Parashewanella spongiae: one gene and its partner. The protein of the gene in region 1 interacts with the protein of each later gene in a pairwise test. Links are inferred from orthologs where the notes say so. Each region holds a gene or a part of one and is shown on either strand. Other genes may lie near its edges.

Evidence for each region.
Region 2: the proteins of mrdA (region 1) and E2I05_RS18830 interact in binary tests that used the Escherichia coli proteins (3 or more experiments, as listed by UniProt). The link is inferred for Parashewanella spongiae from one-to-one orthologs.

The regions. Positions count from the first base shown.
Region 1 is NZ_CP037952.1:4,194,696-4,202,480, reverse strand. The notes cover bases 1,661-4,657. They hold mrdA (penicillin-binding protein 2), read right to left. Parts: upstream 4,089-4,657; coding sequence 2,232-4,088; downstream 1,661-2,231. Other genes in these bases: rsfS (ribosome silencing factor), read right to left, coding at 4,599-4,657; rlmH (23S rRNA (pseudouridine(1915)-N(3))-methyltransferase RlmH), read right to left, coding at 4,129-4,599; rodA (rod shape-determining protein RodA), read right to left, coding at 1,661-2,235. Outside these bases: E2I05_RS16635 (septal ring lytic transglycosylase RlpA family protein), read right to left, coding at 1-119; mltB (lytic murein transglycosylase B), read right to left, coding at 106-1,113; more of rodA, read right to left, coding at 1,129-1,660; more of rsfS, read right to left, coding at 4,658-4,928; E2I05_RS16605 (ankyrin repeat domain-containing protein), read left to right, coding at 5,226-7,785. UniProt on the Escherichia coli protein: Catalyzes cross-linking of the peptidoglycan cell wall. Responsible for the determination of the rod shape of the cell. Is probably required for lateral peptidoglycan synthesis and maintenance of the correct diameter during lateral and centripetal growth.
Region 2 is NZ_CP037952.1:4,771,665-4,779,568, reverse strand. What follows is about bases 2,792-5,907. They hold E2I05_RS18830 (penicillin-binding protein 1A), read right to left. Parts: upstream 5,573-5,907; coding sequence 3,011-5,572; downstream 2,792-3,010. Other genes in these bases: E2I05_RS18825 (pilus assembly protein PilM), read left to right, coding at 5,903-5,907; E2I05_RS18835 (calcium/sodium antiporter), read right to left, coding at 2,792-2,840. Also shown: small ribosomal subunit biogenesis GTPase RsgA, read right to left, coding at 1-737; orn (oligoribonuclease), read left to right, coding at 824-1,369; more of E2I05_RS18835, read right to left, coding at 1,908-2,791; more of E2I05_RS18825, read left to right, coding at 5,908-6,982; E2I05_RS18820 (PilN domain-containing protein), read left to right, coding at 6,970-7,551; E2I05_RS18815 (type IV pilus inner membrane component PilO), read left to right, coding at 7,548-7,904. UniProt on the Escherichia coli protein: Cell wall formation. Synthesis of cross-linked peptidoglycan from the lipid intermediates.

The DNA of each region.
Region 1 (7,785 bases):
TTAATTGGTGCAGAATCATTTTTTAAATGATAGCGTTGGCTACTTGACGAACCGCAGCCTATTAATGACATTACCACGAAAGTAATAATGGAAAATAAAATAAAGTTATTGTTTCTCATGAGCCTGCTTTTCGTATGATTGTTTAAGTTGTTGGCTAAATTGATAGACGGCCATTGCATACAAAGGGCTATGATTATAACGAGTAATGACATAGAAATTTTTCAAACCGAGCCAATACTCTTTATCGCTTTCTTGTTGTAATTCAATCAGTATTGCTGGTTGAGCAATATCAATATCAATACTGTGTTTAAGGTGTAATTGAGGTGTGAGAATATCGGCGGCTTTTAGTTTTAATCTTTTCCCACTCCAGGGTGCTGTTTCAGGAGCTGAATCACTTTCATTGACGAGTTCTATGGTCGTTGGCATACCTTTTTGCCAGCCATGTTTGTGTAAATAGTTCGCTACACTGCCAATAGCATCTGCTGGACTTCCGATTAAGTCACGGCTGCCGTTCCCGTCAAAATCAACTGCATAATAGCGATAGCTTGAAGGAATAAACTGTCCGTAGCCCATTGCGCCAGCGTATGAACCTTTTAGGTTGTTAATATCCAAATGTTCTTCTTTGGTTAGTTTTAATAAATCACCTAATTGCCCACGAAAAAATTTAGCGCGAGGAGGGTAGTAAAAACCGAGCGTATATAACGCATCAAGTACTGAATGTTTACCTAAGTACTTACCGTAATAGGTTTCGACGCCAATGATTGCGACAATGATTTGTGGATCTACTTGAAACTTTTTAGCGGCGCGAGCGATGACATCTTTATTTTTTTTCCAAAATGATAATCCTGCCTCAAGCCGATTGTCCGTTAAAAATATGGGATAATATTGATACCAAGGTTTGGCTTCCCAGGGACGAGAAATAGAATCGATAATAGTTTGTTGAAAGTGAGCTTTATCAAGAATAGAAGTGACTTCCTGCTTAGTCATTCCGTTGCGGACTTGCTGCGCAATAAATTCAGATTTCAGAACTTCTGGAGCACTCGTTTCGTCGGCATAACTGGGTAGAACAGCACAAATTACTAGACTGATAACCGCTGATGATATTAAGCGCATAATAGTTTCCATTCCTTATTTATCAACAAAACGACGATGAGTATTAATGCTCATTAAAATACCAAACCCAACCATTAACGTTAGCATAGATGTGCCACCATAGCTGATTAATGGTAGCGGAACACCGACTACAGGTAATATGCCAGAAACCATTCCAATATTGACAAAAATATAAACGAAAAATGTCAATGTGATACTGCCCGCGAGCAACCGAGAAAAGCTGGTTTGTGCATTTGATGCAATAGCGAGCCCACGACCAATTATGTATAAATACATCAACAGTAAAAAGAGACTACCAACTAAACCAAACTCTTCGCCAATAACAGCGAAGATAAAATCAGTGTGCCTCTCTGGCAAAAACTCGAGCTGGGATTGTGTGCCGTGCAGCCAACCTTTACCCCAGAGCCCACCAGAACCAATTGCAATTTTCGATTGAATAATGTGATAACCAGCACCAAGAGGATCGCTCTCTGGGTTAAATAATGTCAATACTCGTGTACGTTGATAATCATGCATTAAGAAATACCAAAGCACAGGTAAAAAGGCTAAACCCGAACAAATAATACTGAGTACAATTCGCCAACTCATTCCTGATAAAAACAAAACAAATATGCCAGATGAAGCGACCAGAATAGAAGTTCCAAGATCGGGCTGTTTAGCGATTAATAATGTAGGAATTAGTAGCAGTATCGCAGCACCTGCTAGATAACGCTTTTTGGGTGGAAGTGGGAATTTACTGATATACCAAGCCATAGTAATCGGAAAAGCGAGCTTCATTAGTTCGGAAGGTTGAAATTCAATAAAACCTACATTTAACCAACGCTGTGCGCCTTTATTCACTTCTCCAAAAAACATCACACCTATGAGCAACGCCACGCCAGTCAAATAGATAGGCAGTGCCCAGCGCCTTAAAACTTCAGGGTTGATTTGAGCAACGATAAACATCACGAATAGGGACAAAACTATACGGATTGCTTGCCTTTCTATCATGGCAAAATTATTACCACTGGCTGAATAAATAATAAACGACCCAAAACTCATCAGAGCAAGAATCCCAATGAGAAGAAGTAGGTCGATATGCATTCTTCGCCAAATATTTTGTCTGTAGTGCTCAGAGTTCATGGTTGAGCCTCCAGATTAGGTCTCAATAGGTATTCATCAAGTAATGATTTGGCAACAGGTCCAGCATTTTCACCACCCCAACCTGCATTTTCAATCACTATGGCAAGCACAATTGTGGGTGCTTCATAAGGGGCATAGGCAACAATTAACGCATTATCACGGTATTTTTCGCTGATATTTTTGGCGTCGTATTTTTCGTCTTGAGCAATGCTCACAACTTGTGCGGTACCTGTTTTCATTGCTACCTTATAAGGGGAGTTTTTGAAACGAATTTTATTTGCGGTACGGAACATCGAATCATTAACAATCTCCCAATTGTGCTGATTTTTTAAAACTATTGGAGGTAACTCATCAATTGGTGAGTCAATTTTTGTTGTTTCATCCTTAATAGATTTCAGCAAGTGAGGGACAAATCTATTTCCACGATTGGCGATGATACTGGTGGCTTTTGCGAGCTGAATTGGTGTGGCCGTCCAATATCCTTGACCAATACCGATATTAACCGTGTCGCCTCTCCACCAAGATTGATTGTATTTTAGTCGCTTCCAATCTTTCGATGGCAAATTACCTGAAACCTCTTCAAAAATATCTATCCCTGAATTCTCTCCAAAACCGAATGGCTCCATGAACGTCGAAATTTTTGTTATTCCAAGTTTGTAGGCCAATTCGTAAAAATACGTATCGCAGGAGTGGATAATGGCATCATGAACATCTACCCAACCATGTCCCCATCGGTACCAGTCTCGATATTTATGATCAACGTTTGGTATTTGCCAAAAACCAGGATCCCAAATGCGGGTTCTTTCTTCCACAACATTTCCTTCCAATCCAGCTAAAGCCATTAATGGTTTTATCGTTGATGCTGGCGCATATTGACCTTGAGTTGCACGATTTATTAATGGGCGAGACGTGTTGTTGAGCAATGCGCTGTATGACTTCCCTGAAATACCGTGAACAAATTGGTTTGGATCATAACTTGGGCTAGAGACGAGGGCTAAAATGCCACCGTCTCTCGGATCTATGGCGACCACTGAGCCTCGACGCCCAGCTAATAATTCTATGGCTTTCTTTTGTAACTCAAGATCAAGAGTTAAGTATATATCTTGTCCCGGTTCTGGAGGTGTACTAGCCAAAGTTCGAATGGTTCTTCCGCGGTTATTTACTTCTTCCTCTAAATGCCCCGGTATACCATGCAGTAGACTTTCGTAATACTTCTCGATACCTTGTTTACCAATATCACGAGTTGCCGCGTAGTTGATCCATTGCTCATTCTGCTCTAATTGTGCTTGATCTTTTTGGTTGATCTTTCCGACATAACCGAGCACATGAGTGAGCGCATCACTATGTGGATAATAACGTTTGAGACCTGCTTCGATAAAAATACCGGGAAACCTGTGTTGGTTTACAGTGAATTCCGCTACTTGTTCAGGTGTGAGTCGGCTTTTAAGAGCAAGTTGTTTGAAACGACGATGATATTTTAATGACTCTTTAAATAGTTCGATTTCTTCATCAGAAAGATCAATAACTGTTTTTAATTTTAATAAAGAATCGTCTAGATTTTTGGTTTTTTCAGGTAATACCTGCAACGAATAAAATGGTCTATTTTCTGCGAGCAATTGACCGTGGCGATCGTAAATCAACCCGCGGCTGGGTGCTACAGGTACAACACGAATACGGTTTTCATTAGAACGAGTTGAATAATCGCTAAAACGTTTTATTTGCAAATGGTATAGATTAGCAAGTAAAACACTGATAAGAGCTATTACGCAAACAAAAGTAAATAAAGCACGGCGTTTAAACAGTGAAGATTCTGCAGCGTGATCATGTATGGTCATTCGCTTTTGTGGCGGCACAGTCTCTCCAAAATCAGCAACAAATTAAAATTATTTACCCTTACTCTCGATGGTAAGGGTGATTGTTATTCACACTCCAAGCTCGGTATAAACTTTCAGCAACAACAATTCTTACTAAAGGGTGAGGCAAGGTTAGAGCAGATAAACACCAACTCTGGCTCGCGGCTAGTTTACAAGCAGGTGAAAGACCTTCTGGGCCACCAATGAGTAAACTGACATCACGCCCATCAAGTTGCCATTTATTCATGGCAGATGCAAGATCCGGTGTTGTATAATTTTTTCCGGGCAAATCTAAAGATACAATATGGTTGCTCTTCGGAATAGCTGAAAGCATTAATTCGCCTTCTTTTTGAAGAATTCTAGCAATATCAGCGTTCTTTCCACGCTTTCCTGCAGGAATTTCAACAAGCTCTAGCGCCATATCTCTAGGAAAACGCCGCTGATATTCCTGAAAACCGCTGGTTACCCAAGCTGGCATTTTAGTGCCAACCGCAACAAGTTGAAGTTTCATTACTCGGGAGTATCTGACCAAAGTTTTTCTAGTTGGTAAAATTCACGAGTTTGTTCTTGCATGACATGCAAAATAACAGAACCGAGATCAACCAATACCCATTCGCTACCATCTCTTCCTTCAACACCAAGTGGAGGTACGCCAGCATTTTTAGTTTCAAGAGCGATATATTCAGCAATTGCTTTAACGTGGGTTTTTGATGTTCCTGAGCAAATCACCATAAAATCGGTAATTGTAGATTTCTCTTTTACGTCAAATGTAATGATATTTTTTGCTTTTAAATCGTCAATTTTGTCAACGATAAATTCTTTTAATTCTGTACCTTGCACACCCATACCTCAAATACGGATAAAAAATAGCTGCGAAGTATATACTGATGCGCCTATAAAATATAGTTTTCAGCTAATGAAAATGCCGTCTGTTAAGGGATGTGAAAGGTGGAAGTAACACCTTTGTACGATTATTTTGTGCATAATTTCATCACGTTACTTTTTAACCATTTAATTAATTATGCTTCACTAATCTTGCAGACGAGGTTGGACAACCATACCCTGCGTACATCTCTATATTTCCTGTAATTGGTATAAATAGAAATAGCGTATTTTATTGTTTTAAGGGTAACGGTAATGACACCAGAATTTTCAAACACATTAAGCTCTACTCTATATTATTCAGGTGCTCTGACGGAAGCTAACGAAGTCAATGTTGTTGCCAATCCAAAGACTTTGGATTCAAAAGCTAAACTAGTTTCAAAACTCGAAGATTTATATGTTGCTATTGAAAATAACTTATCAGTTGAGTCACGAGTGCGGGTTAATCCCCGTCTAGAGCAATTTAAAAGCAATATTCAAAGGTTTGATGATTTTAAGATAGATCAAGTGTACAAAGAGCAGTTTGGGAGCGTTGAAGATCATATTGATGAACTGTGCATAAAACTGAATGGTCCGTCAACTATGGAATCTAAAGAAGCGGCAGTCATACAGTTACAATGTGAGCAGGAAGCATCAACAGGGAAAGTAATGCATTTAAATACCCATCGAGCACTAATTACCTTGAACGCAGGAATAGAGAATATTACTGTCGAATTTGAGCAAGCATTGGTTGAAACTGTTTTTTCTTGTGTCAGAAGCTACTTAACACATAATAGAATAAAACCAAATTTAGCCAATATTTCAGCTTGTGTAGCTTTTGTCTCGAACGAAATGGGGTTGGGTTTAAAGTACGTAAATCGAATCGCAGCCACATGCACAACAGTTTCAGAAACACAGTTATCAAGAGTTCGTGAGATTGCAAGAACTTGTATTTCTCCCTCAATGTTAATGCAGTTACTTATTGTTAAATACAAAATAGATGCCAATGTAGTGAAGAAGTGTTTTTTGTTAACGTCACAAAAAATAAGTGCAGGACAAACGCTTACATCTTCGCTCTTCCCGAATGTAATATTAAGCAGAGAAAGTACAGGGCTTTATCGTTTAACAGAAGTGGCCTCAAAGAAGAGTTTTGCTCCAGATATCTGTATTTTAAACGGTTATGAATATGATTTATTGGATGGAAGTCGACCCGTCAATTGGGCGTTAATGACTCAAGTGATTGCAGCCGAAGATGATAAAGAGTCTTTGTTTGAGTTTGCAAAAAAGTTAATTCAGTTCAAAGCAAAGAGTTGTGAAGATTTTGTTCGCTACCAAATGGCTGTCAATACCTTAACTATGCAGTTGATTAAATTAAATTTTGAAAAAGAATTTGTTGGTCACTTAATGACCAAGGTAGGCACTGAAGTTCAAAATAGATCTAATGACGAACTAGCGGCTGATTTATTTGATGGGATTGGTCATAACGGCCATATTGCTTTGGCAAGGACTTGCAGTACGTCACCCAATGTCGTTAATTGTAGATTAGCTAACGGAACCTATTTAATTCAACATGCTGTGTCAAAGAATGATTTACTCAGTTTGGTGCTTTTACTAAACCAAGAAAATGTTGATACAAATAAAGTTACTCCAAAAGGTAATACAGCGTTACATTTTGCGATTCAAAGTAATAACTATGATGAGGCTAAGCTGATATTGTTTTACTGTAACGGTGTTGATTTATCGATAAAAAATATAGATGGGCGTAATGCGCTTCATGAGGCTGCCTTAACAGGCAACGTGAGGATATTTAAGTTACTGATAAAAGTTTTAGTAGCGCAAAAACTGAAAGGAAAGATTTTTGTTACCGATGAGGACGTAACGCTAGCAAGTACCATGCTATATGGAGAAGTCCAAAATGTGTACGGTTCTCTTGAAGCTTCAAAAGCTATTTTTGATGCAGCAATTCAAAGTGAGAACAAAGAATTAGTTAGATATTTAGAAACACTGAATGAAACAATTGACTTTGACCCCAAGCCTATTAATAAAGTAAGCGCCGTTGCGACAACTCCAAGCATTAAATCGAAAATTAGAACACAAAAAGAGTTGAATACTGAAAGCCAGCTAGAAGGTGAAACTGTGTCACTAACTCCTATGGCTGCAGTCGATGTAGCAGCCCCTAATAAATCGAAAATTACAACACAAAGTGAGTTGAGTATTACAAGTCAGCCAGAAGGTGAAACTGTGCCACTACCACCTGTGGTTGCAGTCGATATAGCAACTCCTAATAAATCGAAAATTCGAATTCAAAGCACAAGCCAGCCAGAAGTTAAAACTGCGCCGCTACTGCCTATGGTTGCAGTCGATGTACCAGCCCCTCAGGTTGCAATAGAAGTAGTAAAGCCCTGCAAAACACTCAAAGAGTTAATAGACGAGTTAAATACGGCTGTTATCGATAGTGATACATCAGCTGTTGTTCGGCTTTGTGAAATTGGTGATTTTGATATTTTTGAGTCTTCTACAAGTATTAAGTTAGATCCATTTAAAGTATATGGCGGACAAAATTATTCAGCATTTCAATTAGCATGTAAAGAAGGTAAAAAAGACATCATGGAGCTGATGTTGTCAGAGCCAAGTAAATTTAAACATAGTGACTTATCCAACGATAATAAAACGGTATTTGAACTAGCATTAGAAAACCGTCATAGCAATTGTGCATTATTATTATTGCAAACAGCGCCATGGGACGAACATAATACAACCCCGCTCCATTTAGCTGTTAAACATAATAGTGTAAGTATCGTTGAAAATCTTAAGAATATAATTTGGGTTGGAGAAG
Region 2 (7,904 bases), 580 kb from region 1 along the record:
CCAAGGCCAGAGTTTTGCGATACATCTCCTATTACGAGTTCAGCATCTGGCATGAGAGCGTTGATAAGCGATGACTTGCCCACACCTGATTGTCCAACAAAAACACTGACCTTATCAGCCAATAGTTGTTTTAATTTGCTAACACCTTCACCTGTATGGCTACTGAGCTGAAATACTTGATACCCCAGTTTTTTATAGACTTGCAAGGTTTCGTCGATCAGCTCTTTTAACTCTTTATCCATAAGATCGATTTTGTTGAGCACGATTACAGGTTGAATTCCGGTATCTTCGGCGGCAACGATATAGCGATCGATGATTTGACTACTGAAAACGGGAACCACTGAACTCACAATCAAAATTTGGTCGATGTTGGACGCAATGGTTTTTACACCATCGTATAGATCTGGGCGGGTTAAAGATGATCGTCTTGGATGAACGGCTTCGATTACACCAATGGCTTGAGTTTGGTGCTCCACTGGCATACGCACTATGACTTCATCACCTGTAACGAGACTATCGATATTGCGGCGAATGTTGCAGCGTCTAACTGTACCGTCTGATGTTTCAATATCAGCATGTTGCCCGTACCTTGAAATGACACGCCCAGCTTGCTCTGGACCTAAAGAGCCGTCTTGTGAATTTTCAGCCTGTTTTTCACTACTTCGTTGTAGTCGTTTTTGTTGGTTGTCCCGCATCCGCCTGAGTTGGCCTTTGCTTAGGGGCTTCTTTTTGCTCACAAAGATTCCTAAGGTGATGTTGCGTTATCTGAAAAGTGGGTATGATACACCCTCTTGAGACCGATTTCCTTATTTGGAGCAGTGATATGCCAGTAAACGACAGCAATTTAGTCTGGATTGACTTAGAAATGACAGGCTTAGAGCCAGCAACGGATCGCGTTATCGAAATTGCGACCTTAGTCACCGATAAAGAACTCAACATTATCGGCGAAGGACCTGTTATTGCCATACATCAATCTGATGACGTTCTGGCAGCAATGGATGATTGGAATCAAAAACATCACGGTGAGTCAGGCTTGATTGATAGAGTAAGGATCAGTCAGTGTTCAGAAGCCGACGCTGTTGCTCAGACGTTAGATTTCTTAAAACAATATGTACCAGCTGGAAAGTCTCCTTTGTGTGGCAATAGCATTGGTCAGGACAGGCGTTTTTTGAATAAGTACATGTCAGAGCTTGAAGATTATTTTCATTATCGAAATATTGATGTTAGTACGATTAAAGAATTGGTGAATCGCTGGAGTCCAGAAGTTCAAAAAGGGTTCAAAAAGCAGAATACTCATCAAGCGTTGCAAGACATTCAAGAGTCAATCGCTGAATTGGTTTATTATCGCAGCAAAGTATTTAAAATTTAATCAATCAGACGAATATTGCCAAGAAAGGCTTGCACAAGTGTAAAATACCCCTATAATGCGGCCTCATCTTTCAGCGGTATTCGTTAAAGATGATTCAAAATTGCGACATTAGCTCAGTTGGTAGAGCGATACCTTGCCAAGGTATAGGTCATCAGTTCGAACCTGATATGTCGCTCCAATAATTTTGAATAGTAAAGTGTTATGATGCGACATTAGCTCAGTTGGTAGAGCGATACCTTGCCAAGGTATAGGTCATCAGTTCGAACCTGATATGTCGCTCCAACTTTACGTTGTAAAATATTCACACCAAATGCGACATTAGCTCAGTTGGTAGAGCGATACCTTGCCAAGGTATAGGTCATCAGTTCGAACCTGATATGTCGCTCCAATTTCCTTTCTCTTTGTTAAAAACAATTCCTCAACTCAACATTATTTTTTGCAATCATTATTAGATTCTTTATGGATGCGTTTAGATATAGAGCTCGATTAGTTACTGTAATTGTTAATAATCGAGCTCACAGAAGCTTTAGATAAAAACTTATACGATAGCTTCGCTGACCAAATAAACGTTATAGGCAAGGTAGATAAGTAAAAGTAAGGTACCTTCTTGGCGGCTTATGCGCATGCCCGTGTATGCAAAAGGCAACATGATAACTGCGAGTAAAAGCATTACGGCAAAGTCGATTAATTCTAAGCCGTCACCTGATATAGGGTGAATAATCGCGGTAATACCAAGCACAGCAAGAATATTGAATAGATTTGAGCCAATTACATTCCCAATCGCTAAGTCACTTTGTCCACGGCGAGCGGCGACAACCGCTGTGGCAAGTTCTGGCATACTCGTGCCAATGGCAACGACTGTGAGTCCAATAATGACTTCACTAATACCAAAATACTTCGCTAAATCGACAGCGCCGTCGACGAAAATTATTCCGCCACCAATCAACATGGCAATACCAAAAATGATCAATAAAAACGATATGATTGGATGCTCTTTGCCTTCAGGCACCTCTTCTATATCACCTGTCTTTTTAGAGTCGTAGTAGCTGTAGCTTAAATAGCCAACTAATAATGCAAATAAAATACTTCCGTCAATAATATCGAGTTCGCCGTCTAACAATAACCCCCAAAACAATAATGTCACGCCGATCATGAGCGGGATGTCTCTTTTAACAACCTGAGATTGTATTTTTATGGGTTTGATCAAAGCGGTGATCGCAAGGATCAGTCCAATATTGGCGATATTAGATCCGATGACATTACCTAAAGCAATACCGCTTTTTTCGTTAAGTGCCGATTCCAAGCTGACCGCTAACTCTGGAGCGCTGGTACCAAATGCAACAATGGTTAATCCGATAACGAGCGGTGCAATGCCCAGTCGCAAAGCAATAGTGCTGGCGCCACGAACAAGTGCTTCAGCACCAAAAGTTAATATTAAAAAGCCACCGATAATGGATAGAAAAATTAGCATGGATAGTTAGTCTTGATAATTAAGTGAAACAGATGAGGGTGCGTTAAGGATAAAGGTTTTTTATGGTAATGGACAGTTTATGTCAACTCTTTACAACATAGCACCGTCAATTTGACAGTGCTATGTTTGAATAAATACAGTTTTATACCAATTACAGTAATTGGTATTACTTACTGAAATAAATCATCTTCTTCGCTATTATTGATAAAAATATTAGTATCGCTGGTACTATCGGTTACATACTCGGTAGGCTCAGTGCCTTCAATAAAGTATTCAAAGCGAGTTGTATAATCCGTTTTTCGTGTCAGCTTGCCAGTCTCTAAGTCAATGCGTACTGAAATGATGTTTTCTGGAGGCGTATCAGGTTTTTCTGGTAGCCCTTTAAGCACGCTACTCATGTATTCATTCCAAGCTGGTCCGGCTGTTTTAGCGCCTGACTCGGCGCCGTATATTTGTGCTTTTCCTAAGTTATTATTCCATGCAGTTCGACCTAATTCTCGAGCATGATCGTCAAATCCAACCCAAACTGTGCTGACATAATCAGGATTAAAACCACTGAACCAAGTATCACGGGATTCATTGGTCGTACCGGTTTTACCTGCAATATCACGGCGTTTTAATGACTGCTCTCGCCAAGCTGTACCATTCCAGCCAGTGCCTTTACTCCAATTACCTCCGCCCCAGATAGTACTTTTGAGTGCTTGGCGTATTAAAAAAGAGACTTGCGGTGAGATAACTTGTTCAGCATAGCGAAATTCGCTATCAATTTCGCAACTAAGGTTTTCTTTATGCTCTTCTTCGGTAACTATCCCATGCTCTTCAGACATTGCCGCAAAAGTTTCTGCCCACGGATCATCAGCTTGAGCTTGCGATATTTCATTTTTACAAGCAATTGTAGGTATAGCTTGTTCAATGGTTTCACCGTGCGGATCGGTGATTTTATCAATGTAGAATGGTTCAACTAAAAAGCCGCCATTCGCGAAGGTACTGAATGCACGAACGACTTGCAAAGGGGTAACAGAAGGGGAACCTAGCGCAATAGACTCATTACGAGGAATATCATCAGGATTGAATCCAAAATCAAGCAATTGTTGACGAGTTGATGTGAGTCCAGCTAGGCGCATAGCTCGAACCGCCATGACGTTTATTGATTTCGCCAATCCCTCTCTCAATCTAGTTGGGCCGCCGTAAACATCAGGAGAGTTCTTTGGCCGCCATGCAATGCCTTGTCGAGTGTCTGGTTCATTAATTGGTGCATTATTAATTAAGGTTGCGAGTGTGTAGCCTTTTTCTAAAGTAGCGCTATAAACAAAAGGTTTAATATTTGAACCTAATTGGCGTTTCGCTTGGGTAACTCGATTATATTGGCTTTGGCTAAAGGAATACCCACCAACTAGCGCTTGTATCGAACCATTGTAAGGATCCAGTGTCACGACGGCACTGGACACGCTTGGCAATTGTGCCAATTGATATGCTCCATTAACCACTCTAATCCAAACTTGCTCACCCACTTTGACAATATCAAATGCGCTCTTTGGCGCGGAGCCTTGGCGAGTATCCGATATAAATGAACGAGCCCACTTTAAGCCGTCCCATTCAATCCAATAGCTTTTTCCTGTTTTATCTATGACATGAACTTTTTGTTCTGTAACACTGATCACGGCGACAGGTATTAAATCTTGTACGTTCGATGTTGCTTTAAGTTTCGATTGGATAATGTCGACTTCAGGTTGGATCATTTCAGGCAGACTTGAATCCCACAACACTTTGTAGGGGCCTCTATAGCCATGGCGTTGATCGTAAGCATAAACATTATTTCTTAGTGCTGCTTGGGCGGCTATTTGTATTTTTGATGAGATGGTAGTGTAAACATTGTAACCCCCCGTATACGCTTGTTCTTCACCATACTTTTGTACCATATAGTCTCTTGCCATTTCAGAGATATAAGGAGCATAAAGGTCGATTTCAGCACCGTGATATGAAGCCGTATTGGGTGTTTTTATAGCTTCTACATACTGTGCTTCGGAAATATCGCCGACTTCTTTTAATCTAAATAAAACAATATTTCGACGTGAGATGGCTCGGGTTGGGTAAGAAATCGGATTCGTTGTTGATGGGGCTTTTGGAATGCCAGCAATTACAGCCATTTCAGGTAGAGTAAGCGCATTAACGTTTTTTCCGTAATAAACTTGAGCAGCGGCACCGACACCGTATGCGCGGTGACCAAGAAAAATTCGGTTGACGTAAAGCTCTAAGATTTCATCTTTAGTGAGCAATTGTTCTATATGAATAGAAATAAAAATTTCTTTTATTTTTCGAATGATGGTTTTTTCACGGGTAAGAAAAAAGTTCCTTGCGACTTGCATCGTGATGGTACTGGCCCCCTGTTTCCTTTGACCAGTACTGAGCAATACAAATGCGGAACGTAATACTCCGATAGGGTCAACACCACCGTGCTCATAAAACCGCGCATCTTCTGTAGCTAGAAATGCCTGCAATAATGGCTTAGGGATTTGTTCTAACTTTAAGGGAATACGGCGTTTTTCTCCAAATTGAGAGATCAACTTGCCATCACGGCTGTAGATGCGCAGTGGTGTTTGCAATTGAATGGTTTTTAAGGTTGCAACATCAGGTAAATCAGGGAGTACGTAAAAATAAGCTGCCGCAATAGAACCTATTCCAAGCAGTAGTAGACTTGTGAAAATAATTCCAATGCGTTTTAGCCATTTCACTTGATTTTATTCCAAATAGTGTAATAAGTAACGCGTTAGTATAAACATAAAAATCAAAAATGTGGATGATGGATTCTAAAACGTCAATATCCCATTCTTTGAAAAAAAGTTGACGCTTTTTTCGTTTAAGCTAATGAATTTATTGTTAAATGGACATTAAGTTATGGTGTTTGATCGCAAAAGCTGATAAAAAGTATACAAAATGAAAAATAATTATTGAGAAACATTCTGTTAAATGCATAATTATTGAACATCTTATTCGATAAAAGATAACATGCCTGTATTATAATAACCTGATTTTGAATATTAACGCTTAAGTGATAACCAACTATGCTTGCAAACTTATGGACTCGTTTGGCTCCGCAGATGGTCGGGATCGATGTTGGTTCCCATGAAATAAAAGCTATTTTGCTGAGTAAAACAACGGATGGATACAAAATTAACAATTGTATTACTGTTCCAGTTAAAAAAGGATCAGTAATGGATCATGATATTCGTGATTCAGAAGCAGTTGTTGAATGTTTAGAACTCATCAAAAGGCGATTACCTAAAGGCGTTAAATATGCTGCTGCAGCTGTTTCTGGTTCAGCGGTGATGACGAAAGTCATTTATATGGATGCCTCATTAAATGACGAAGAGTTAGAAGCTGAAATCGATGTTGAAGCAGATCATTTAATCCCTTACTCACTCGATGAAGTGAGTATCGATTTTGAAGTGCTTGGCTCAAACCGCGCCGATCCAAGTAAAGTTGATGTACTACTGAGTGCATGCCGAACAGAAAATGTAGATGCTAAAGTTGATGCGTTAGATAGTGTCGATCTTGAAGCTAAAGTGATTGATGTTGAAGGTTTCGCACTAGGTCGTTCGTCAGAACTTATTGTGGATCAGTTACCCGATGGAGCCGCCAATAAAATTATTGCGATGGTCGATGTAGGTGCCAATATCACCACTTTTGCCGTTGTAGATAATGGTGACACCAGTTTTATTCGAGAGCAAACCTTTGGCGGTGAACAATTCACTCAATCCATTCAGTCTTTTTACGATATGTCATACGAGGATGCTGAGCTCGCGAAAACCACTGGTGAGCTGCCCCGTGATTATATGTTTGAAGTCCTGTCTCCTTTTCAAACTCAACTGCTGCAACAAATTAAACGGACACTGCAAATTTATTGCTCATCAAGTGGTAATGAAAAAGTGGACTACATCGTTTTGTCGGGTGGAACAGCAAAGCTAGAAGGCATGGCTAATCTTGCAACTAATGAACTTGGTATTCACACAATCATTGCAGATCCTTTTAAGGGGTGTTTAACCGCCGACGATAAAGATAAAGGAATTCTTCAACATAACATCAGCAAATATATGATGGCGTGTGGACTTGCACTAAGGAGCTATTCACCATGGCGAACGTAAACCTGTTGCCTTGGCGGGAAGAAGCTAGGGAAAAAAAGAAGCGTGATTACCTTGGAATATTAGCCTTAGTGTTTATTTTTTCAAGCCTTATGGTTTACTCAGTCATGGGATTCATTGGCATGATGAAAGATGAACAGCGTGACAGAAATACATATCTAAAGTCAGAAATTCAATTGCTTGAAACTCAAATTCAAGAAATTCGCGCGATCACCAAGCGACGAGAAAATATTGAACGTCGCACTGATATTATTTTAGATTTACAGCAAGCCAGAAATTTACCAACACGTGTTTTGGATGAACTTGTTCGCATCGTTCCCCCTGGAATTTATTTATCCAATATCGAGAAAAAAGGCAATTTACTCTGGATAGAGGGTCTAAGTGAGTCGAATAATCATGTCACCAATATGATGAGAAAAGTAGAAACCTCTAAATGGCTTGACAGTTATTCAATGAAAGAGATTGTTTTAAAAGAGACTGAAAATAGGCAATTACACAAATTCAGTACCAGCATAAGAATCGTGGATAAAGATCTTTCGATGTCGTTACCAGCTAAAGAGGTGGCGAAATGAAGTTTGATATAAGTCAGTTTAATGATGTTGATTTTGAAAATATTGGCGTTTGGCCTAATCAAGTAAAAGTGGTTTTTGCTGTGATAGTGTCATTAATTGTATTTGTGGCCAGTTACTTTTTGTTTATTTCTGACGAGATAGACAGTTTGGGTCGAATGCAAGACAAAGAGATTCAATTGCGCAAAGATTTTAAATTTAAATATCAAATGGCTGCTAATTTAAAATTGTACCGAGAGCAGTTGGCTCAGATGGAAGAACAATTTTCTGAATTGTTGAAAATGTTGCCGTCACAGAATGAAATGCCGGGCCTTGTCGATGATTTAACCTTTGTTGCAACAGACTCAGGATTAAAA